DNA from 3 places in the Bacillus sp. UNCCL81 genome. Region 2 is predicted to be linked to each of the others. Evidence: predicted binding sites of a transcription regulator. Region 2 holds the regulator's gene; each other region holds the start of a gene.

Region 1 (2,670 bases), on a different contig from region 2:
TTTTCCTACTGTTTTTTTATATTTAAATACTTATAATTTTAATTAGAATACATATCAGTAAAACTTACTTTAGAAAACTCGATTCTGACCTAAGGAGGCCAATATTATGGAAAAAAAAGAAATTAGAAATTCTATGATGAAAAACTTGAAAAATATTTCAGTTTCGGAAAGAGACGAAAAGTCGAAACAAATTATAGATAAATTATTAAATACTGAACAAATGAAGAGTGCAGACATAATAGCAACAACGATGCCGATGGAGCATGAAATAAATACTAAGTACTTAATCACTGCTTGTTGGAAAATGAATAAATCAGTTGTTGTCCCTAAATGCAACCATGAGACTAGAAAAATGCATTTTTACAAAATCAATTCATTTGATGATTTAAAGAAAGGTTATTTTGGAATACAAGAGCCGATCGAAGAAAAATGCGAGGAAATAAGAAAAGAACGTATTGATCTAATAATTGTTCCTGGAGTAGCATATACAAAAAATGGTGAACGACTAGGATATGGTGGTGGTTATTATGATCGCTACTTAGAAGATTATAATAAACAACTCTTAGCCTTAGCTTATGACATTCAAATTATTGATGAATTACCAACAGAAAAACATGACATTAAGATGCCGTTGGTTTTAACGGAATCAAGAATAATAGAAGCGATTTAATAAGTGAATAATGCGACACGATTTGTTTGAAAATAGGTAAAGACAGAATTAGATTCTTGTTGTAAAAAATTTAAATTTGTATTGGACTAATATTGTAACAAATTTGTAAAAAGTTTCACAAACTTTGAGTGAAAATACATATATAATATAGAAGTCCCAGTTACTTACACTTTAATTACACAAATGAGGTGGATATTATGTTACACAAAGAAATAAATCGTGTCGCACTTATCGGAACAGGAGCAGTTGGAGCTAGTTATGCTTTTGGTATGTTAAATAAAGGTGTTGCCGAAGAACTAGTTATGATTGATTTAAATAAAGATAAAGCGGAAGGGGACGCAATGGATTTAAGTCATTGCCTGCCTTTTGTAGATTCTCGAACAAAAATTTGGGCTGGAGATTACAGTGATTGTAAGGATGCGAGTTTAGTCGTCATTACAGCTGGAGCAGCTCAAAAGCCTGGAGAAACTCGCTTAGATTTAGTTGCAAAAAATTGTGCTATCTTTAAAGGAATCGTTGGAGACATTATGGCTTCAGGATTTGACGGTATCTTTTTAATTGCTACAAATCCAGTAGATATTTTAACTTATGCGACTTGGAAATTTTCAGGATTGCCAAAAGAAAGAGTAATCGGATCTGGTACTAGTTTAGATACTGCACGTTTTAGATATATGCTTGGTGATTATTTTAATGTTGACGCAAGAAATATCCATGGTTATATTATCGGTGAACATGGTGATAGCGAACTACCAGTTTGGTCTAAAACAAATGTTGGTACTTCACCAGTACACCATGTATTAAAGAAAAATCCAAAATACAGCCAAAGAGAGCTTGATGAAATCTTTTTAAATACACGTGACGCAGCATATCACATTATAAAGAAAAAAGGTGCAACATACTATGGAATTGGAATGGGCTTAGTAAGATTAACGAAAGCGATTCTAAAAAATGAAAATAGTATTATTACGGTTTCTGCATATTTAGATGGACAATATGGAGAACACGATATATACATTGGCGTTCCAGCAGTAATTAATCGTGGTGGAATTCGAGAAGTTGTTGAACTAGATTTAAATGAATTAGAGCAACGTCAGTTTAAAAACTCTGTAGAAACATTAAGAAAAACAATGGCACCTGTTTTATAAATTAGACAACAAGACCTCTTTCTATTTGAAAGAGGTCTTATTGTATAGATTATTTGAAAAATATGCCAACTTTTTATATTGTAAAAGTAACAAAAAGAATTAAGGAGGTAATTTTGAAAAAAATAAATAGTAAGTACGCATGGGTATTAATCGTAATATTCATTATTGGACTAGCTCTATTTTTTGGAAACCAAGAATTTTTTATTAATCATCTAAGAAAGCCTAAAGAAACTTCGATAAAATTTCCTAATTACGATGATACAGCGATCGAAGCCGAGAATGGATTATTAGCTGTAACGAATCCTACATCTAATTTAGTATTAGTTAATAAAGAAAGAAAGCTACCAGATGGGTATGAACCCCCTGATTTAGTTTACCCGGTCGTTCCTTTACATGGAGTAAATAAAGATAAGACATTAATGAGGAAAGAGGCAGCTCATGCTTTAGAAAAATTATTTGAAAGAGCTGAAGCAGATGGCATAAAGCTTACTCCAGTTTCCGCATATCGCTCTTTTGATCGACAAAAAAGCTTATATAATTATTATGTACAAATTCATGGTGAAGATTGGACTCAATCTTTTAGTGCAGTTCCTGGTACAAGCGAACATCAAACTGGTTTATCAATAGATGTATCATCTCCAAACTTCGGTAACAAGCTTGAACAAGGATTTGGAGAAACGAAAGAAGGTACTTGGCTTGCAGACCATGCACATGAATTTGGATTTATCATTCGTTATCCAGAGGACAAAGTAGATATTACTGAATACAATTATGAACCATGGCATATAAGATATCTCGGGATAAAATACGCTACATATTTATATAAGAATGATTTAGCTTTAGAAGAAGTAATGA
Region 2 (19,015 bases):
AGCAATGAAGCAAGCACAGGTAGAATATGAGGATCTAGCTGCAGTTGCGGTTACAGAAGGTCCAGGACTTGTTGGAGCGTTACTAATTGGGGTAAATGCGGCAAAAGCAATTGCATTTGCACATGGATTACCGCTTATAGGTGTACACCACATTGCAGGTCATATTTATGCTAATCAACTTGTACAGCCCCTGCAATATCCGCTATTAGCCTTAGTAGTTTCTGGTGGACATACTGAGCTTGTCTACATGAAGGAAGATGGCGTCTTTGAGGTAATAGGTGAAACAAGGGATGATGCAGCAGGAGAAGCTTATGATAAGGTTGCTAGAACACTTAAATTACCTTATCCAGGTGGTCCTCACATTGATCGTCTCGCACAAGAAGGAAATGCAACCATTCCTTTTCCTAGAGCATGGTTAGACGAGGGTAGCTATGATTTTAGTTTTAGTGGATTAAAGTCAGCAGTTATTAATTATATGCATAATGCTGAGCAAAGAGGCGAAGCAGTATCACCAGCTGATGTGGCAGCAAGTTTCCAAGAGAGTGTAATTGAAGTAATTGTTTCAAAAACAATTCAAGCTGCAAAAGAATATGATGTAAAACAAGTTTTATTAGCCGGAGGAGTTGCAGCTAATAAAGGGTTGAGAGCTACATTACAAGAAGAGATGAATGCTTTGAATAATATAGAATTAGTTATACCACCACTATCACTTTGTACAGATAATGCTGCGATGATTGGTGCTGCTGCATTTATTCGTTTAAAACAAGGAAAACTAGGTAATTTGGCATTAAACGGGAATCCAGGTTTGGATTTAGAAAATATGTAAGAAGTACTTATTCACAATTTTTTAATAAAATGTGGATAAGTACTTTTTATTTGTTAAAAACTTATTAAACTATGTGCACAAAATTGTGTATAACATTACTGTTTTTCTGTGGATAATGTGTATAAACCTGTGTAAAAGCTAAATAATAATTGAATATATGTGGATAAATATGTAGATAAGAAAAAACGGATAGCAAAAAGCTTATCCGTTTAGACATTATTCTTGTAAGTTTTCCCATTCTTCCATTAGGTCTATTAACTTAGCTTCGATATCATTTTTCTTAATTGTTAATTCTTGTACTAATTGAAAATCACCGTAAACCTCTGGCTTACATAATTCTAGTTCAATCGTCTCTATATCAAGCTCAATTTGCGATATATTACTCTCAATTTCCTCTATACGGCGCTGAGTTTGACGGATTTTTTTCTTCAATTCTTTGTCTTGTTGATAATCAGAAACTGGTTGAGAAGTTTGTTTAACTTGTGAGAATGTAGCCTCTTTTTCTGCTTGTTCTTTTTCAAATGCTTCGTTTTTCTTAAATTGGTAATAGTCATAATCACCCAAATAAATTGATAATCCTGCTTTTGCTAGTTCAAAAGTTTTTGTGGATAATCTGTTCATAAAGTAACGATCATGAGAAACAAATAAAATAGTTCCAGGGTAATCTAATAAAGCATTTTCTAATACTTCTTTACTATCTAGATCTAAGTGGTTAGTAGGCTCATCCAGAATTAGGAAATTAGCTTTTTTCATCATAAGCTTAGCCAAAGCTAATCTTGCCTTTTCTCCACCACTTAAAGAAGTAACAATTTTTGTTACATCATCTCCAGAAAATAAAAAATTACCTAATATTGTTCGGATTTCTTGTTCGGCCTTTAATGGATAATCATCCCAAAGTTCATCTAAAACTCTTTTATTAGAAGTTAGTTTTGCTTGCTCTTGATCATAATAACCAACTGAAACATTTGCACCAAAATCAATCGTACCCTGTAATTTTTCTAAATCTCCAATAATTGTTTTAAGTAATGTCGATTTACCAACACCATTTGGACCGACTAATGCGACACTATCGCCTCGATTCAGAACGAATCTCATCGGCTGATCAATTGTTGGGATACGATCATAGCCAATAAATAAATCTTGTACAGACAACACATCATTACCGCTTTGTTTTTCAATTGCAAATGAAAAATTAGCAGAAGACTCGTCTCCAAGTGGCCTGTCTAATCGAACCATTCGATCTAATTGTTTCCTACGACTTTGAGCTCTTTTTGTAGTTGATGCACGTGCAATATTACGCTGCACAAAATCTTCAAGTTTAGAGATTTCCTCTTGTTGCTTTTCGAACTGTTTTAACTCTTGTTCATATTGAGCTGCCTTTAGCTCAAGGTACTTACTATAATTACCAACAAATCGTTGATGCTTATGATTAGATATTTCATAAACAATATTAACAACTTGATCAAGGAAATATCGATCGTGGGAAACGATTAATACTGCACCAGGGTATGACTGTAAGTAGCGCTCTAACCAACTAAGAGTGTCAATATCTAAATGGTTAGTAGGCTCATCCAAAATTAACAAGTCAGGCTTCGTCAACAATAGCTTACCTAATGCCAGTCTTGTTTTTTGTCCACCACTTAACGAAGAAATTTTTGTTTCGTAATCTTCATTACTAAAACCTAAACCACTAATAATTGAACGAATATCTGCTTCAAACTGGTAACCACCGTTTTCTTTGAAAGTATATTGAAGATGATCATATTCATTCATAACCTTGTCATAAACGGCTTGGTTAGAATAGACATCCTCTCTTGTCATTTTAACTTCTAATTTTCTCATATTGTCTTGCATCTCTACTAAATGATTGAAAACAGAATAATATTCTTCCCAAATCGTTTGATTGCTTTGTAAACCAGTGTTTTGGGCTAGGTAGCCTACAGTAACATCTTTAGGTTTATTTATTTCACCGCCATCATAAGATATTTCACCTGCTATGATTTTCAATAATGTAGATTTTCCCGCACCATTTCGACCAACAATGGCAACGCGATCACTCGTTTGAACTTCTAATTTTATATTTGAAAGTATAATGTCACTACCAAAATACTTTGAGACATTATTTACTTGTAAAAGAATCATGGATAACACCTCATTGCAAAATTTTTTATGTATGTAACTGTAGACTGTCAAAATTCTTAAATATAGTGTATATTTTACATTAGAACAAGTACTTTATTACTAAAATAAAGTTAAATTACACACCATAGTAAAAAGAATTACAGTAAGTGGGGGATTAAAAAATGGATTCGGAACAAATTAAAATTCCACAAGCTACTGCTAAACGTCTACCTTTATATTACCGTTTTATAAAGAATTTGTCTTTATCAGGTAAACAAAGAGTTTCTTCAGCAGAGTTAAGTGAAGCAGTAAAGGTAGATTCCGCTACAATCAGAAGAGATTTTTCTTATTTTGGAGCACTTGGTAAAAAAGGTTATGGCTATAACGTAAATTATTTATTAACTTTTTTCTCGAAAGCGCTTAACCAGCATGAAGTTATGAAAGTTGCATTAATTGGTGTTGGTAATTTAGGAACTGCATTCTTACACTATAATTTTATAAAAAATAATAATACAAAAATTGAGATGGCATTTGATATTGATCCAAATAAAATTGGTACTGAAATAGGTGGAGTACCCGTTTATAATCTAGATAATCTAGAGGAAGTTATGAATGAAGATATTCAAATCGTTATTTTAACTGTTCCTGCACCTGTAGCACAATCAATAGCTGATCGATTAAATGGAAAAAATATTAGAGGTATTTTAAATTTCACACCTGCACGAATTAGTGTACCAGAACATATTCGCATTCATCATATAGACTTAGCAGTTGAACTGCAAACATTGGCATATTTTTTACAACAATAAATTTATATTAATACAAAAACCCCCAAAAGAATTGGGGGTTTTTAATGTAAATTGATTTGCTGAAAAACGACAAAAGAGTTCATTAACATATGTGTTAAGATTGGTACCATAATTGAGTTTGTTCGTTTATACAAGTAACAAAATACAAAACCGATTAGAAAGTAAGATAAAAAGAAGGGCAAGTCACCGTGCATAAGCGAAAAGATCGCTGAACTAATTCCAGCAGATATAATAAATGGTAAACGATTATAAAGCCTCTTAAAAATGATTCGACGAAAAATAATCTCTTCTAAAATTGGTGCAACTAGACTTGGGATGATAATAAAAGCCGGATTAAGCTTTGCAATGTTTATGATATTTTGAGTATTTTCTGAGCCCTTATGTAAATGAAACACATAAATTAAAATTAAATTACAAACAATTTGATTTAGCATTGTTATGAAGTAACCTAAAACAACCCAATTTATTATTGTACGATAATTAGTTTTTAAATGCTTTATTCCTTCATAAATGGGCTTATGTAATAAGATAAGGATAATAATTAATCCAGTTACGAAACTAATACAACCCCATAATGCCACTGCTTCAAGAGAAGCCGTTTTCTGATCCACTCCAGCGTATAAGTTACTATTTAATAAATAGGGCACTCCAAATACCGCTGAATATTGAAGAACGACATACGTTAATAAAATCCATAAATCTCTAGTTTTCAATACGATAGCTCCTTTGTGTTGATATTTTTCAGAACCCAAAGGTTTATAACAACACGTACATTATTTTACTCGTTTCTTATGTTTCTTAAAAGAAATTTTCACTTTTTATTTTACTTTTGATTGTAAAGAAAAAAACTTATTAAATTTCGACAAGAAAAGTGCCTGCTTCGGGCTTGCAAAATTTTTTGATATTATTTAAACTAATAATTGTGTTAGCACTCAATATACATGAGTGCTAAAAAATAATGATTTGATTATTGAGGAGGTATTACACATGTTAAAGCCATTAGGTGATCGTGTTGTAATTGAGCTTGTTGAGTCTGAAGAAAAAACTGCTAGTGGTATCGTGTTACCAGGTAGTGCACAAGAAAAGCCACAAGAAGGCAAAGTTGTTGCAGTAGGTACTGGCCGAGTACTTGAAAATGGTGAGCGCGTAGCTTTAGAAGTATCTGTAGGTGACCGCATTATCTTCTCTAAATATTCAGGAACAGAAGTTAAGTACGGTGGTACTGAATACTTAGTACTTCGCGAAAACGATATACTTGCAATCATAGGTTAATAAAATAATAATACTTAAATTAAAAAATATATTTTTTATATTATAAGGAGGTCATTTTCATGGCAAAGGACATTAGATTTGGTGAAGAAGCACGTCGCGCAATGTTACGTGGTGTAGACGCTTTAGCTGATGCTGTAAAAGTAACTTTAGGACCAAAAGGACGTAACGTAGTTCTTGAGAAAAAATTCGGTTCTCCATTAATTACAAATGATGGTGTTACAATCGCAAAAGAAATCGAATTAGAAGATGCATTTGAAAATATGGGTGCAAAATTAGTTGCAGAAGTTGCTAGCAAAACGAATGATGTTGCTGGGGACGGTACAACAACTGCGACAGTTTTAGCTCAAGCTATGATTCGTGAGGGTCTTAAAAACGTAACTGCTGGTGCAAACCCAATGGGTATCCGTAAAGGTATCGAAAAAGCAGTTGCTGTAGCAATCGAAGAATTAAAAACAATCTCAAAACCAATTGAAGGTAAAGAGTCAATCGCACAAGTTGCTGCAATTTCTTCAGCGGATCCAGAAGTTGGACAATTAATTGCTGAAGCAATGGAGCGCGTTGGTAACGATGGAGTTATTACTCTTGAAGAATCAAAAGGTTTCACAACTGAATTAGAAGTAGTTGAAGGTATGCAATTTGACCGTGGATACTCTTCTCCTTACATGGTTACAAATTCAGAGAAAATGGTCGCTGAATTAGAAAATCCATATATTTTAATCACAGATAAAAAAGTAACAAACATTCAAGAAATTTTACCAGTACTTGAGCAAGTTGTTCAACAAGGTAAACCACTATTAATCATTGCTGAGGATGTTGAAGGCGAAGCACAAGCAACAATCATCGTAAATAAATTACGTGGTACGTTCAATGCAGTTACTGTTAAAGCTCCTGGCTTCGGTGACCGTCGTAAGGCAATGTTAGAAGATATCGCGATCTTAACTGGCGGTGAAGTGATTACAGAAGAATTAGGATTAGATCTTAAAACAACTAACATCACTCAATTAGGTCGTGCTTCAAAAGTTGTAGTAACAAAAGAAAACACTACAATCGTTGAAGGTGCTGGTGAAACTGAAGCAATCCAAAGACGTATCGGCGTAATCCGTGCTCAATTAGAAGAAACTACTTCTGAATTTGATCGCGAAAAATTACAAGAGCGTTTAGCTAAATTAGCTGGTGGTGTAGCAGTAATCAAAGTTGGTGCTGCAACTGAAACTGAATTAAAAGAGCGTAAATTACGTATTGAGGATGCATTAAACTCTACACGCGCTGCAGTTGAAGAAGGTATTGTAGCTGGTGGTGGTACTGCATTAATGAGCGTATATAATAAAGTAGCTGCAATCGAAGCAGAAGGTGACGTAGCAACAGGTATCAACATCGTATTACGTGCACTTGAAGCTCCAGTTCGTCAAATCGCTACAAATGCTGGTCTAGAAGGATCAGTAATTATTGAGAAATTAAAAAGTGCGGAAGTTGGCGTTGGTTTCAATGCTGCTAACGGACAATGGGTAAACATGATTGAAGAAGGTATCGTTGACCCAACTAAAGTTACACGTTCTGCACTTCAAAACGCAGCATCTGTTTCAGCTATGTTCTTAACAACTGAAGCAGTAGTAGCTGATATCCCTGAGAAAAATGCTCCAGCAATGCCTGACATGGGCGGCATGGGTATGGGCGGCATGATGTAATAAAGAATAAACCCTTGAGCAATCAAGGGTTTTTTTTGCATATAATTGCAAGACTTTTACAATCGGTGTAGTCGATAATGAGAATAACTAACAGGTATTTGATTGGAGAAATTGAATTAAATAAGACTAAGGCTTTATTGACTAAATATCGTTTAAATATGTATAGTAAATTTGATAAAAGCAGAAAATCTTTGATGCAATATTGCAATTATATCAAATAACTTTTTAAGGATGATTTAGATGAATTTTGGTTTATATAGAGGATGCCTTTTTGGTCTTTTATTTTCTATACCATTTTGGTTGATCATATTATGGCTTATATTTAGATAGAAAAAAATAAACCCCTTCATATAAGTAAAAAGCTACTAATACTTTCTACATTTAAAGGGGGGTAGATCATTACTTTAAAAAAAGTTATTTTTAAACGATAAAATCATGGAAAATTGGTTCAATTAATTCTCCGCTATTTAATTGACCTCTACTTTTTATCACACATCGAACTAACGGTTCTACATAAATATAATTTTTGTCTTCTCCAGTTTTTATATGCTTGGTTAGACTAAAGAAAGCTGTTTTTTGGCCGATATTCATCCCAAACTCTACTATCCCTACATTTACATACTCACCATTTTTTAATTCCGAGATTAATAATCCCATTCCTTGTTTTTTATATCCCGTTATATAGTAGTTACTATATCTCCAGTTAATGATCTTTAACCAATTTAGTGATCGATGTGCTGGTATATAAGTGGAATCTTTTAATTTAGCTACTATACCTTCTAGTCCGAGCGTTTTAATTTGCTCAAAAAACATCTCACCTTCCGACTCGATATAAAAACTTTTTTTAATTGATTCTTGATCTACTATAGTTTCTGAAAGGATTTTTTTTCGATAAGATAAAGGTTCTTTCATTAAGTTTTTATTTTTAAGGCGTAAAATATCAAAAACGATATATGTTAATGGAAATTGTTTGCTTCCTTGTATTATTTTGTATTCTTGAATAAAACTTACTCGATTGGTTGCAGCTTCAAAATCCTCTCTGCCGTCATTATAACAAACTAAAACACCGTCTAAGTAACAATCATCTAATTCGATATTTTCGAGTTCAGGGATTCTCTCTGTAATCTCCGTACCATTTCGATTAAAAAGTTTATTCTTTCCATTTTGCCTTTCAAGCATCATTCGAACACCATTTGATTTCAATTCAAAATAATGTTGATCAGAGTCAAATGGTTTATCAGCATTTTGTAATAGCATTGGTTCAATAAACATTTTTCATTTCGCTATCATGATTGTTGCTTTTCAACATAATCAAGATTCCTTTCTTTTTGATTTGATATATATAAATAACATAAATTTTCTTATTTTCTTTTATAGCAATAATTCATTCTATTTTTAGTCTTCCACTAGTTAATGTACTTTTATTTCTAATGTATTTCAAGTCATAACTCGTCTAATTTCACAATAAGATTAATTATCTTCTAATGAAAAGTGGTGTTATGAAATGGGGAGGAAAAATAATTTCAAAATTACCGAACCGATGTTGAACGAGTACTATGATTTGAGTCAAAAAAAGAAAGATATTGAAAATCAGTTAGAAGAATTACAAAAGATTTTTCATGGATACTTTGATCATCAAGTTGGAATGAATGAAAAAGGTGAACTAATTATTAATAATTTAAAACTTGAACGAATCATAAGAAAAAAAGAGAAATTTAATGAAGATAAGACAATTCATAAATTAGAAGAACTAAACTTGACTGATTTAATACAAATTGTAAGAAAACCAGATGGAGATAAGATCAAGTCTGCTATTAATTTGGGATTGTTAAAAGAGAAGGATTTGGATGGATGTATATCTGTTAATTCTTCACAAGCAATTTATGTTAAACCACTAAAAAAGTAATTAGTATCAAGTATTCCGAGAGAGTATCTAATACTCTCTTTTTTTATGTAACGAATTTTATCTTTTAGAATACTGTATTAATATACATGTCCAAGTATTCGGATGGAAATTGTTTGGACATGCCAATATTGAAAAGGAGTGCTAATTTTGGCAACTTGGAGAAATGATTATATTTCGATGAACAAGTATACGAGGCCGTCAATAAAATTGAAAGAAGTTAGAAAAATTGTGCTGCATTGGACAGCCAATCCGGGGGCAAGTGCACAAAGTCACCAAAGGTATTTTAACGGTATAGCGATTAAAAATAAAACATATGCATCTGCTCATATTTTTGTTGATTCGAAAGAGGCAATCTGTATTATTCCGCTTGATGAAGTAGCTTATCATGCAAATGATCATTATGAAAGAAATAGTAATGGTGGTGTATTTAGAGGGGTTGATGCACTAGCTCCGAACGCAAATAAGCTTTCAATTGGAGTTGAAATGTGTGTCGAAAAGGATGGTACTATTTCACAATACACATTAACACGTACGATCAGAGTAATTGCTGAATTATGTAAGATGTTTAAATTAAATGCAAATGACATTGTAAGACATTATGACATAACACATAAGCCATGTCCAAAAACCTTCATAGACCACCCAGAGCAATTTAACGAGTTTAAAGCACAAGTGAATGCCATCTTAAATCCCCCGATAACTCAGACAGATTCAATTCCATACCCTGGTATTTTAAAAGAAGGATCAAGAGGTGAATCTGTAAAAAAGGTTCAACAAAAACTAAAAATAACAGCAGATGGAATTTTTGGACCAGTTACTGAAAATGCAGTTAAAAAATTTCAAGCAAGTAATGGACTAGTTGTCGATGGAATTGTTGGAAAAAACACTTGGGGAAAGCTGTTTTAAAAGACAAAAATCCCTATTTCTTTTTCAAATAGGGATTTTTTTAATGAGGTGAGATGATTTTTAAACCAATAACAGAACCAATTACCAATGTGATAAATAATAGTCTTTTCCATTCACGTGATTCATAAAAGAACAACATGCCTATTAAAACAGAACCAGCGGCACCTATACCAGTCCAGATTGTATAGCCTGTTCCGACGGGTATAACCTTTAAGGCCTTTGATAATAAGTAAAAACTAGTCCATCCAGATAGAATACACAAAATGGAGTAGTTAAGTTTTTTAAAATTATTCGATAGCTTCATAAAAATGACAAAGCCGACTTCACCCAAACCCGCAATAAATAAAAATAACCAAGCCATTTTATGCTGCATCTCCTTTCTCTGCTTTTTTATCATCTGAAGTTAATTTTAAGCCAATAATTCCGGATAATAATGTAATTACCAAAACAACTTTCAATATAGAGGCAGATTCATTTAAAAATAACATTCCAATAATAACTGTCCCAGCGGCACCGATTCCTGTAAAAACTGCGTAGGCAGTACCTATTGGAATATCTCTTATTGCTTTTGAAAATAAATAAAAGCTGAACAGGATCCCAGCAATCGTTAAAATTGTTGGCAACAAATTTGTAAATCCTTCTGAGTATTTTAGTCCAAATGCCCAGGCAATTTCGGAAACCCCCGCTATAACTAAGTAAATCCAACTCATAAAATATCTCCCCTTTATAGCAGACTAAATAAATGATTTTGACTCGATAAACTACCTACCGTTCGTTAGTTAAAAGATACACTATAATCTTATTCATGACAAGTTGTAACGTTTCCACAAAAATTTATTTTTTTTATGCATTGAAATACCTTGACCGAAAAATTATACATTGTTAGAATGAGACAATAATACAATATTCGTCATTATTCTTCATATATCCTCGACAATACGGGTCGAGAGTCTCTACCGGGGCGCCGTAACATGCCCTGACTATGAAGGCAGTCTGACTTTGTTTAATTTAAGTCTGATTTTCTGCCTTCTTATGCGTATTTTTCGTATGTAAAAAGAGTAGAAAATCGGCTTTTTTTATTTTTTTTGGGAAAAATAGTATCAGTTTAACTGATACGTTAATTCAATATATATAGATGGGGTGACCGTTTTGCAACAACATGACACAATTGTAGTACTAGATTTTGGAAGTCAGTATAACCAACTTATAGCACGACGTATCCGTGAGTTTGGCGTTTATAGTGAATTACGTCCTCATACAATAACTGCAGAGGAAATTAAGCAAATGGGTGCTAAAGGGATCGTTTTCTCTGGCGGACCAAATAGCGTATATGGCGAAAATGCTTTTTTCTGTGATGAAGCAATTTTTGATTTAGAAATTCCAATCTTAGGTATTTGTTACGGAATGCAGTTAATGACGCAACATTTTGGCGGAACGGTAGCTAGAGCTGACCAACGTGAATACGGTAAAGCTGAATTAAATATTCAAAATCCGTCTGCTTTATTAAAAGACCTGCCTTCAGACCATGTAGTTTGGATGAGCCACGGTGATAAAGTAATGCAACAACCAGAAGGATTCGTTGTAGATGCAACTAGTGCTTCTTGCCCAATCGCTGCAATGAGTAACGAAGCTAAAAAAATGTATGGTGTACAATTCCACCCGGAAGTTCGTCACTCTGAATATGGAAATGATCTATTAAAGAATTTCGTATTCAATATTTGCGAATGTGAAGCAAACTGGTCAATGAAAAACTACATTGAAGTTGAACTTGAAAATATTCGTAATACTGTTGGCGACAAAAAAGTACTTTGTGCACTTAGTGGTGGTGTTGATTCTTCAGTAGTTGCAGTATTAATTCACAAAGCAATTGGTGATCAATTAACATGTATCTTCGTTGACCATGGTTTATTACGTAAAGATGAAGCTGAAGGCGTTATGAAGACGTTTAGCGAAGGCTTCAACATGAATGTAATTAAAGTAGATGCTAGAGAGCGTTTCTTAAGTAAACTTGCTGGCGTTTCTGATCCAGAAGAAAAACGTAAAATTATCGGTAATGAATTCATCTATGTATTTGATGATGAAGCAGCTAAATTAGAAGGTATGGATTTCTTAGCTCAAGGAACTCTTTATACAGATATTATCGAGAGCGGTACGGCTACAGCTCAAACAATCAAATCACATCATAATGTAGGTGGATTACCTGAAGACATGCAATTCACGTTAATTGAGCCTTTAAATACATTATTTAAAGACGAAGTACGTGCAGTTGGAACTGAATTAGGAATTCCAGATGCAATCGTTTGGAGACAACCATTCCCAGGACCAGGTCTAGGAATTCGTGTATTAGGTGAAATTACTGATCAAAAACTTGAAATCGTTCGTGAATCAGATGCAATTTTACGTGAAGAAATTGCTTTAGCTGGTTTAGATAAAGAAATTTGGCAATATTTCACGGTATTACCTGACATCCGTAGTGTTGGTGTAATGGGTGACGAACGTACGTATGATTACACAGTAGGTATTCGTGCAGTTACGTCGATCGATGGAATGACTGCTGACTGGGCACGTATTGATTGGGATGTACTACAAAAAATCTCAACTCGTATTGTAAATGAAGTTAAACACGTAAACCGTATAGTTTATGATGTAACTAGTAAGCCACCTGCAACGATTGAGTGGGAATAATTTAAAACGGCTATAATCTCTTCTAAGGGATTATAGCTTTTTTTTGTAATTAGAGTTTTAAAAATTTTTATTATTGATCAATTTATAGTACAATAATTATTAGAATTTACAGTGAATTACATGATTTATTTTACTGATACGTGAATATCCTAATGATTAAGTATAATAGAATAACTAAAATATGGTAAAAACGAACGAAAACGAATATTTTATAAAAAATGTTCGTTTTTTTGTTGACACTAACTAAAACTGATTGTAATATAAGGATGTAAATTAAATAAATAATTTGTCAAAACTTGTCGTATAGGCTAGTAAATATGGACTAGCGTCTCTACCCGCCACCGTAAAATGGCGGACTACGAAGTAATGATTTCTGAAAGTAATTAACCCACTATGTTGCTATTATTCTATTATTCTAGGGTTAATAACTTCAGAATGAAACTGCTCGTGATAGGCGCTTTTACCTTTGTGTAAAAGTGCCTTTTCTATTTTATAAAATAGAGACCGACTTTTAAGACTAAAACTTAGGAGGATCACATGAAAGAACGTATCAGTAATTATTTTGAGTTCAACAAGTTAGGCACATCATATCGTCAAGAAACAATTGCTGGTTTAACTACATTCTTAGCAATGGCTTATATTTTATTTGTAAATCCATCAATTTTATCATTATCAGATATTAAGGATTTCCCAGAAGCTTTAAGAATGAATAAAGAGGCAATCTTTGTAGCTACATCATTAGCTGCAGCATACGGATCGATTTTAATGGGTATATATGCGAAATATCCAATTGCTTTAGCACCAGGTATGGGATTAAATGCATTCTTTGCTTTTAACGTAGTTCTTGGAATGGGTATTCCATGGCAAACAGCATTAGCTGGCGTATTCGTATCAGGTATCATTTTTATCATTCTTTCATTAACTGGTCTTCGTGAACAAATTATAAATGCAATTCCAATTGAATTAAAATTAGCAATTGGTAGCGGTATTGGATTCTTTATTACTTTTGTCGGTTTAAAAAACTCAGGTATTATCGTAAGTAACCCTGCGACATTCGTATCACTTGGTAAATTAAATGAACCTGCTGTTTTATTAACGATTTTCGGTTTAGTTATTACTGTAGTTTTAATGGCTAGAAAAATAAAAGCCGGTGTATTTTTAGGTATGATCATTACTGCAATCGCAGGTATGATTTTTGGAATTATCGACTTACCATCTTCAGTTGTTGGTCCAGTACCAAGTATTGCTCCAACATTTGGTCAAGCAATTAAACATATTCCAGATGTTTTCTCTTCAGGTAAAATGTTTGCTGTAGTATTAACTTTCTTTATTGTAGATTTCTTTGATGCAACTGGTACATTAGTAGCTGTAGCTAACCAAGCTGGATTATTAAAAGAAAACAAACTTGAAAGAGCTGGTAAAGCATTAATGGTTGATGCAACTGCTGTAGTAGTTGGTTCAACTTTAGGTACAAGTACTACTACTTCTTATATTGAGTCAACTGCTGGTGTAGCTGCTGGTGGACGTACTGGATTCTCAGCAGTAGTAACAGGTATTCTTTTCTTATTAGCATTATTCTTCGCACCACTTTTAGGAGTAGTAACTGCAGCGGTAACTTCACCTGCTTTAATCGTAGTCGGAGTTTTAATGGTTTCATCAATTGGTCAAATTGATTGGAAAAAGTTCGAAATTGCTGTTCCAGCATTCTTTACAATTATTGCAATGCCTCTAACTTATAGTATTGCAACTGGTATCGCAGTTGGATTCATTTTCTATCCGATTTCAATGATTGCTGCTGGAAAAGCGAAAAAAATTCATCCTGTAATGTATGTGTTGTTTGTAGTATTCCTATTATTCTTAGCGTATTTCAGAGAGTAGATCTAAAGTTAAAAATAGTCTGTACAATGAAAATTCTTTCATTGTACAGGCTTTTTCTTTTTTTTTTAATTGTGTACTATAAAAGTAAAAAATTCTATAGGGGTAATATTGATGGATTTTCATGAACAAAAGATTCTACCAGCCGTTAGAAAAATAAAGGATTTAGAAAAATTATTAACTACACCGTATAAATATATTGTTATTCTTGATATTCATATTGGTCAATTGAAAAGTGTAGTTTCTCTTGCTAAGCAACATGGAAAGAAAGTATTTTTACATGTCGACCTTATACATGGTTTACAAAGTGATGGGCATGCAGCGGAATTTCTTTGTCAAGAATACAAGCCAGATGGATTACTTTCTACAAAATCCAATGTTATTTTAAAGGCTAAGCAAAAAGGGGTTATTGCCATCCAACGGATCTTTTTGATTGACTCCGGAGCAATGGAAAAAAGTTTTTTGTTATTAGAAAAAACAAAGCCCGATTACATTGAAGTGTTACCAGGAGCGCTTACGAATGTTATTGGAGAGGTAAAAGAAAGAACTGGTATACCTATTTTAGCTGGTGGATTTATAAGAACTGTTGAAGATGTGGATGCAGCTTTAAATGCTGGTGCTACTGCAATTACAACATCGGATAAAGACTTATGGAAAAAATTCCTAAAATAATGGCAGAAATGTGAAAATTCTTGTTGACACCGCTTTCATTTGAGGTTAGCATAAAAGACAAGTTAATAAACGTGACGGAGAAATGAAGAGATCCACAATTAATTGTTTCTATTTATTAATAGAAGCTGATTGATTGTGGGTCTTTTTGTTTTTAGGCTCAGTTAATAATTGGTATGCACTAATATCATACTCGTTGTCTCAATACTTCTTTTCTATATTAACAGAGTTATTATTAAAAAGAATGGCCATTCGATTTATTTTCGCTCACGAGAAAACTTAATCTTAAATTGAATGTGGATGGAGTGAAATTATGTCAGGATTTTTAGGGGAATTAATTGGAACTGCTTTGCTAATTGTTTTAGGTGGAGGAGTTTGTGCAGGTGTAAGTTTAAAAAAATCATTTGCTAAGGATTCAGGTTGGATTGTAATAACTCTAGGATGGGGTCTAGCAGTTGCAATATCTGTTTATGCAGTAGGAAGTATTAGTGGAGCGCATTTAAATCCAGCTGTTACTTTAGCATTAGCTTTTAAAGGCTCATTTCCATGGAGTCAAGTACCCGAATACATTGCAGCACAAATGATTGGTGCTATGATCGGAGCAACAATTGTTTATTTACATTATCTACCTCATTGGAAAGAAACAGAAGATCCAGGAACAAAATTAGGTGTATTTGCAACGGGTCCTGCTATTCCTAATACATTTGCAAATCTTTTAAGTGAATTGATTGGAACGTTCATCTTAGTTTTTGGTATTTTAGCAATTGGTTCAAATAAATTTGCAGATGGTTTAAATCCTTTTATCGTAGGTTTCTTAATTGTTAGCATTGGTTTATCATTAGGCGGAACGACTGGTTATGCAATTAATCCGGCTCGTGACTTAGGACCTCGCATTGCACACTTTTTATTACCTATTACTGGTAAAGGGGGTTCAAATTGGAAATACGCATGGATTCCAGTTGTTGGGCCAGCATTAGGAGGATCACTTGCAGGATTATTCTATCAAATTATTTTTGAAGGTAAGCATAACTCTGCAATTATTTATTTAGGAATTGTAACAGTTGGTATTTTAATAGTTTCTTATTTAACAAGTAAAAAGAGTCAAAGTCATACAAATAATAGAAAAGTAGTAGCTTAATGAGGAGATGGGACGATTATGAATAAATACATTCTTTCTTTAGATCAAGGTACAACAAGTTCTCGTGCAATTCTATTTAATAAAAATGGCAAAATAGTCCATGTTGCACAAAAAGAATTTACACAGCATTTTCCAAAGCCAGGATGGGTTGAGCATAATGCGCAAGAAATTTGGGGGTCAATTTTAGCTGTTATTGCTACTTGTTTAAGTGAAGCAGATGTAAAACCTGAGCAAATTGTAGGTATAGGTATTACAAATCAACGCGAAACAACAGTTGTGTGGGACAAAACAACTGGAAAACCAATCTATAATGCAATCGTGTGGCAATCACGTCAAACGAGTGAGATATGTGATGATCTAAAAGAGAAAGGCTATGGAGAGGTTGTTCGTGAAAAAACAGGTCTTTTAATTGATGCCTATTTCTCTGGAACAAAAGTTAAGTGGATTCTAGATAATGTAGAAGGTGCAAGAGAGAAAGCAGAACGTGGTGAATTATTATTTGGAACAATTGATACTTGGCTTGTATGGAAATTATCTGGAGGCAATGTACATGTTACGGATTATTCAAATGCATCACGTACATTAATGTATAACATTCATGACTTAAGTTGGGATGATGAGCTACTTGAAATGCTAACGGTACCAAAAAGTATGCTTCCAGAAGTACGATCTTCTTCTGAAGTATATGGCCATACTGTTGATTACCATTTCTTTGGTCAAAATGTACCTATTGCAGGGATAGCTGGTGACCAACAAGCTGCGTTATTTGGTCAAGCTTGCTTTAGCGAAGGAATGGCGAAAAATACTTATGGTACTGGTTGTTTTATGTTAATGAATACTGGTGAAAAAGCGGTAAAATCTAATCATGGCTTATTAACAACAATTGCATGGGGCCTAAATGGAAAAGTTGAATATGCTTTAGAAGGAAGTATTTTCGTAGCAGGTTCCGCTATTCAATGGTTACGTGATGGAATGCGCATGTTTAAAGATGCTAGTAATAGTGAGGAATATGCTACTAGAGTTCAATCTACAGATGGAGTTTATATTGTACCCGCATTTGTTGGTCTAGGTACTCCTTATTGGGATAGTGATGTACGGGGAGCGGTTTTTGGATTAACTCGTGGAACAACGAAGGAACATTTTATTCGTGCAACACTGGAAGCATTAGCTTATCAAACCAAAGATGTATTATGTGCAATGGAAGCTGATTCGGGTATTGAACTAAAAACTTTACGTGTGGATGGTGGAGCAGTTAAGAATAATTTCTTAATGCAATTCCAAAGTGACCTATTAGATGTCCCAGTTGAACGTCCTGAAGTAAATGAAACAACTGCTTTAGGTGCAGCTTATTTAGCAGGTCTAGCTGTTGGTTATTGGGAAAATCAAGAAACAATCTCAAAACAATGGAACATGGATAAGAGATTTAAACCGGAAATGCAAGATGATAAAAGAGAAGAACTATACAGTGGTTGGAAAAAAGCAATAGAAGCAACAAAAGCTTTCAAATAACATAGTATAGTGTTAAAATAGAAACAAGTTAATATTTCGGTAGGAGATTTAGAGAGACCACAACATGCTATAGAAGAATTTCTATAGTGATGTTTGTGGTCTCTTTTTTTCGTATTTTAAGGAGGAAAAGCCATGAAATTTTCAGGTGCACTACGAAAAGATGTCATAAAAACAGTAAATAAAAGAGAATTAGATGTAATCGTAATCGGTGGAGGTATAACTGGAGCTGGTATTGCCTTAGATGCTAGTACACGTGGATTATCAACAATCGTATTTGAAATGCAAGACTTTGCAGCAGGTACATCTAGTCGTTCAACTAAGCTTGTACATGGTGGATTACGATACTTAAAACAATTAGAAGTAAAAATGGTAGCAGAAGTTGGGAAAGAACGTGCAATTGTTTACGAAAATGGTCCTCACGTAACAACTCCAGAATGGATGTTATTACCTTTCCATAAAGGTGGTACATTTGGTGCATATAGTACATCAATAGGATTAAGGATTTATGATTTCCTAGCTGGTGTAAAAAGAAGTGAACGCAGAAAAATGTTTAATCGTGAACAAACGATTGAAAAAGAGCCACTTGTAAAACAAGAAGGGTTAAAAGGTGGCGGATACTATGTAGAGTACCGCACAGATGATGCTCGTCTAACAATTGAGGTAATGAAAGAAGCAATTGCTCATGGGGCTAAAGCAGTGAACTATGCTAAAGTAGATGGTTTCTTATATAAAGATGGTAAAGTATGCGGTGTAATTGTCGTTGATCTATTGGATGGTGAAGTATATGAAGTATACGGCAAAAAAATTGTAAATGCAGCGGGACCCTGGGTTGATTCACTACGTGAAATGGATCAATCAAAGAGAGGTAAGGTATTACAGCTATCTAAAGGTGTTCACTTAGTTATTGATCATAGCCGTTTCCCGCTCGGTCAAGCAATCTATTTTGATACGCCAGACGGACGTATGGTATTTGCGATTCCTCGAGATGGAAAGACATATGTTGGTACAACAGATACATTTTATAATGAAGATGCTGCGAAACCACAAATGACTAATGAAGACTGTAACTATATTATCAATGCAATCAACTATATGTTTCCAACAATAAATATCTCGAAAAAGGATATAGAATCAAGTTGGGCAGGGGTACGTCCGTTAATATATGAAGAAGGGAAAAGTGCATCCGAAATTTCACGCAAAGATGAAATTTGGACTTCAAATTCTGGCTTAATAACAATTGCTGGTGGAAAGTTAACGGGGTATCGAAAAATGGCCGAAACGGTAATTGACTATGTAATTGGATTACTAAAAAAGGAAGGATACAATTCTAACTATATAAAAAGTAAGACAAAACATATGCCTATCTCTGGTGGACATGTAGGTGGAGCATCACAATTTTCTAAATATATTTCTGAAAAAACCAAAGAAGGAATCAAGTCTGGTTTGTCAGAAAATCAAGCTGAACGTTTTACAAAATTTTATGGTTCCAATGTTGATACATTATTTCAGTTAGCAAGTCAATACAGAATGGTGGCTAATCAATATAATTTACCTTTAGATGTCTTCGTACCGCTTTTATATGCAATAGACTTTGAGATGGTTGTAAAACCAGTC
Region 3 (2,670 bases), on a different contig from region 2:
CTTGAGAATAAGACTCCGAATAAAAATGGTGGTAGTAAACTACCGAAGAAAATTACCCAATCCCAAGCTTTTGCCCATTTGGAACTTTCAACTTTTCCTCTAAATTCAAATGCAACACCACGTCCGATTAATGCCATTAGTACAAATACAAACGGAATATAGTATCCACTAAACATCGTTGCATACCAATTTGGGAATGCTGCAAATATTGCTCCACCTGCCGTTAATAACCATACTTCATTTGCGTCCCAAAACGGTCCAATTGTATTTATTAAAATTCTTCTTTCAGTATCATTTTTGGCTAGTAGCTTTGTAGATATACCTACACCAAAATCGAAGCCTTCTAAGAAGAAAAACCCAATAAATAAAACTGCTACAAGTAAAAACCATAATTCATTTAACTCAATCATACAATGGTAGCCTCCCTTTCAAACGGATCGACCGTAGGAACTTTTTCCGTTTCAACATCATGGTGTGTTCCTTTTTTAATTTCTTTCACAAACAAGTAAACTAAAACAGCTGCTAAAATTGCATACATTGTTGTAAAAGTTGTGATTGAAAAAATGAGTGATCCTTTTGAAACATTTGGTGATACAGATGCAGCAGTAGTCATTAAACCAAATACAGTCCATGGTTGGCGTCCTATTTCCGTCATAACCCATCCAGCTGTATTTGCAATGAACGGTAAAGAAATTAATAAAATTGATGCCTTTAAAAATAGATTTTTTGATTCTAATTTTTTACGATAGCTAAAATATAAACCTAGCATCGACATTAAAATCATAACCATTCCTGCTCCTGCCATAATTCTAAAGCTCCAGAAGGTTGTATTAACTGGTGGAATATAATTTCCAGGACCATATAATTTCTCGTATTGCTTTTGTAACGTATTCATACCAGGTACTTTACCTTCAAACTTCTCATAAGCTAGATAACTTAATAAATATGGTACTTCTACCTCGTATTTATTTTCTTTCTTTTTTGAATCAATTAGTCCAAAGACCATCCAACTTGCAGGGTCACCGCTGTCTTTCCATAGACCTTCACTTGCAGCCATTTTCATCGGCTGTGTTTTCATTAAATGCTTCGCTTGAGAATGTCCACTAAATGCAACACCAATTCCTGCAATTAGTGCGAACACCATTGCAAGATTAAACGCTTTTTTAAATAATTCCGTTTCCTGTTTTTTTAAGATTTTATACGCACTTACACCAGCAACAAATAACGCTCCAGTTGCTAATGCCCCAGCAATTGTGTGAGGAAACTCAACTTTAAGCTGTGGATTTGTTATGATTGCTAAGAAGTCGGTCATTTCTGCACGACCATTTTTAATCGCAAAGCCTACTGGCTCCTGCATGAAAGAATTGGCTGCTAAAATCCAAAACGCAGACATTACAGTTCCGAAAGCAACTAACCAAATGCACATTAAATGAATTTTTTTATTAAGTTTTTCCCAACCAAATATCCAAATTCCTAAAAATGTAGACTCCATAAAAAATGCTAAAAGTGCTTCAATTGCAAGTGGTGCTCCAAATACATCCCCTACAAAACGGGAATATTCAGACCAGTTCATACCGAACTGAAACTCCTGGATAATACCTGTCACAACACCAACCGCAAAATTAATTAAAAATAAGTGCCCAAAGAATTTTGTTAACTTTTTATAAGCCTCGTTATTTCGAAAAACATACAATGTTTCCATAATTGCAACCATAAATACTAAACCTATTGAAAGTGGCACAAATAAAAAATGGAAAATTGTAGTCGAACCAAATTGTATTCTTGCAAGCTCTAATACACTCACAGTACATCCCCCTTAGGATAAAAATCATTTCAAAAAAATTTTCATTAAGTCCGAGCAAAACTTTGAACATTTTTTCACAAATAATTCATTAAGTAAATTTTAGAGAACCACTCAATGGTACTCCTGTTACTTATAGTTTACTTTTCCAAAGGGGTTTTTGACTTAATCTTATTTGTCTAAATCGTGTCTATAAATTGTCTATTTTGTGACATGATTCACAATTACTGTTTAAGTTAATTTTTTATGATAAAATAATCGTCACTTTTTTATTCCTTAGCTTTGAGGTGATTAAACGAAAAAAAACATTATTGAAAACAACCCCATATTGGCATTGTTTCAATAATGTTCTGGTTAAACAAAAAGGCAGTTCATTAATTAAGATAAAAATACTGCACCATAAACAAGTGCCCCTCCAATTACATATGCAGGGTGAATTTTCCAACGTTCTAAAAATAACAGGGAAAGTACGCTAATAATAATTGTTTGTGTTACACCTACCCCATTATATGAATCGTTAAAAAAGTCAAAGGCCATAATGCCAAGTAAAACGGCGATTAAAGGCCTAACTAGTGAAGTCATCTTTTTGACTTTCGGTGAATTTTTATGCTTCATTAATATACTTAATAAAGCAATCATCAAGATTAGAGAGGGTGCGATTGATGCGAATAATCCGACAAAGGAGCCAAATACGCCTCCCTCAACATATCCGATATATCCAGCCATCTTTGTAGCAATCGGTCCTGGGAGGGCATTGCCCAGTGCAAGTACGTTACTAAATTCAACTGAAGTTAACCATCCATACTTATCAACAACTTCATTTTCAATAAGAGGGATCGAAGCTGGTCCTCCTCCGTATCCGAATATAC

What was found. Region 2 encodes Rex, which represses fermentation and respiration genes when NADH is low (regulators of the CRP and FNR family bind a similar motif). Its sites were predicted from a motif close to TTGTGAAATATTTCACAA; they were not measured.
Region 1: a site for Rex is predicted at 774-791, ahead of BM319_RS20375 (L-lactate dehydrogenase). Genes of this name have one in related genera too.
Region 3: a site for Rex is predicted at 2,008-2,025, ahead of BM319_RS15040 (cytochrome ubiquinol oxidase subunit I). Genes of this name have one in related genera too.

Annotation. Positions count from the first base shown of each region.
Region 1 covers NZ_FOMF01000011.1:111,595-114,264, reverse strand. The annotation lists gene BM319_RS20380 (5-formyltetrahydrofolate cyclo-ligase) at 107-670, shown strand; gene BM319_RS20375 (L-lactate dehydrogenase) at 868-1,815, shown strand; gene BM319_RS20370 (M15 family metallopeptidase) at 1,929-2,670, shown strand, end outside.
Region 2 covers NZ_FOMF01000023.1:778-19,792, reverse strand. The annotation lists gene tsaD (tRNA (adenosine(37)-N6)-threonylcarbamoyltransferase complex transferase subunit TsaD) at 1-826, shown strand, start outside; gene BM319_RS23920 (ABC-F family ATP-binding cassette domain-containing protein) at 1,043-2,968, opposite strand; gene BM319_RS23915 (redox-sensing transcriptional repressor Rex) at 3,130-3,756, shown strand; gene BM319_RS23910 (CPBP family intramembrane glutamic endopeptidase) at 3,798-4,469, opposite strand; gene groES (co-chaperone GroES) at 4,744-5,028, shown strand; gene groL (chaperonin GroEL) at 5,088-6,713, shown strand; gene BM319_RS23895 (ATP-dependent DNA ligase) at 7,134-7,985, opposite strand; gene BM319_RS23890 (hypothetical protein) at 8,218-8,619, shown strand; gene BM319_RS23885 (peptidoglycan recognition protein family protein) at 8,767-9,525, shown strand; gene BM319_RS23880 (DMT family transporter) at 9,566-9,886, opposite strand; gene BM319_RS23875 (DMT family transporter) at 9,888-10,235, opposite strand; purine riboswitch at 10,426-10,528, shown strand; gene guaA (glutamine-hydrolyzing GMP synthase) at 10,675-12,210, shown strand; purine riboswitch at 12,490-12,589, shown strand; gene BM319_RS23865 (NCS2 family permease) at 12,760-14,088, shown strand; gene BM319_RS23860 (glycerol-3-phosphate responsive antiterminator) at 14,200-14,757, shown strand; gene BM319_RS23855 (MIP/aquaporin family protein) at 15,068-15,892, shown strand; gene glpK (glycerol kinase GlpK) at 15,911-17,401, shown strand; gene BM319_RS23845 (glycerol-3-phosphate dehydrogenase/oxidase) at 17,534-19,015, shown strand, end outside.
Region 3 covers NZ_FOMF01000006.1:248,795-251,464, reverse strand. The annotation lists gene cydB (cytochrome d ubiquinol oxidase subunit II) at 1-410, opposite strand, end outside; gene BM319_RS15040 (cytochrome ubiquinol oxidase subunit I) at 407-1,804, opposite strand; gene BM319_RS15035 (chromate transporter) at 2,180-2,670, opposite strand, start outside.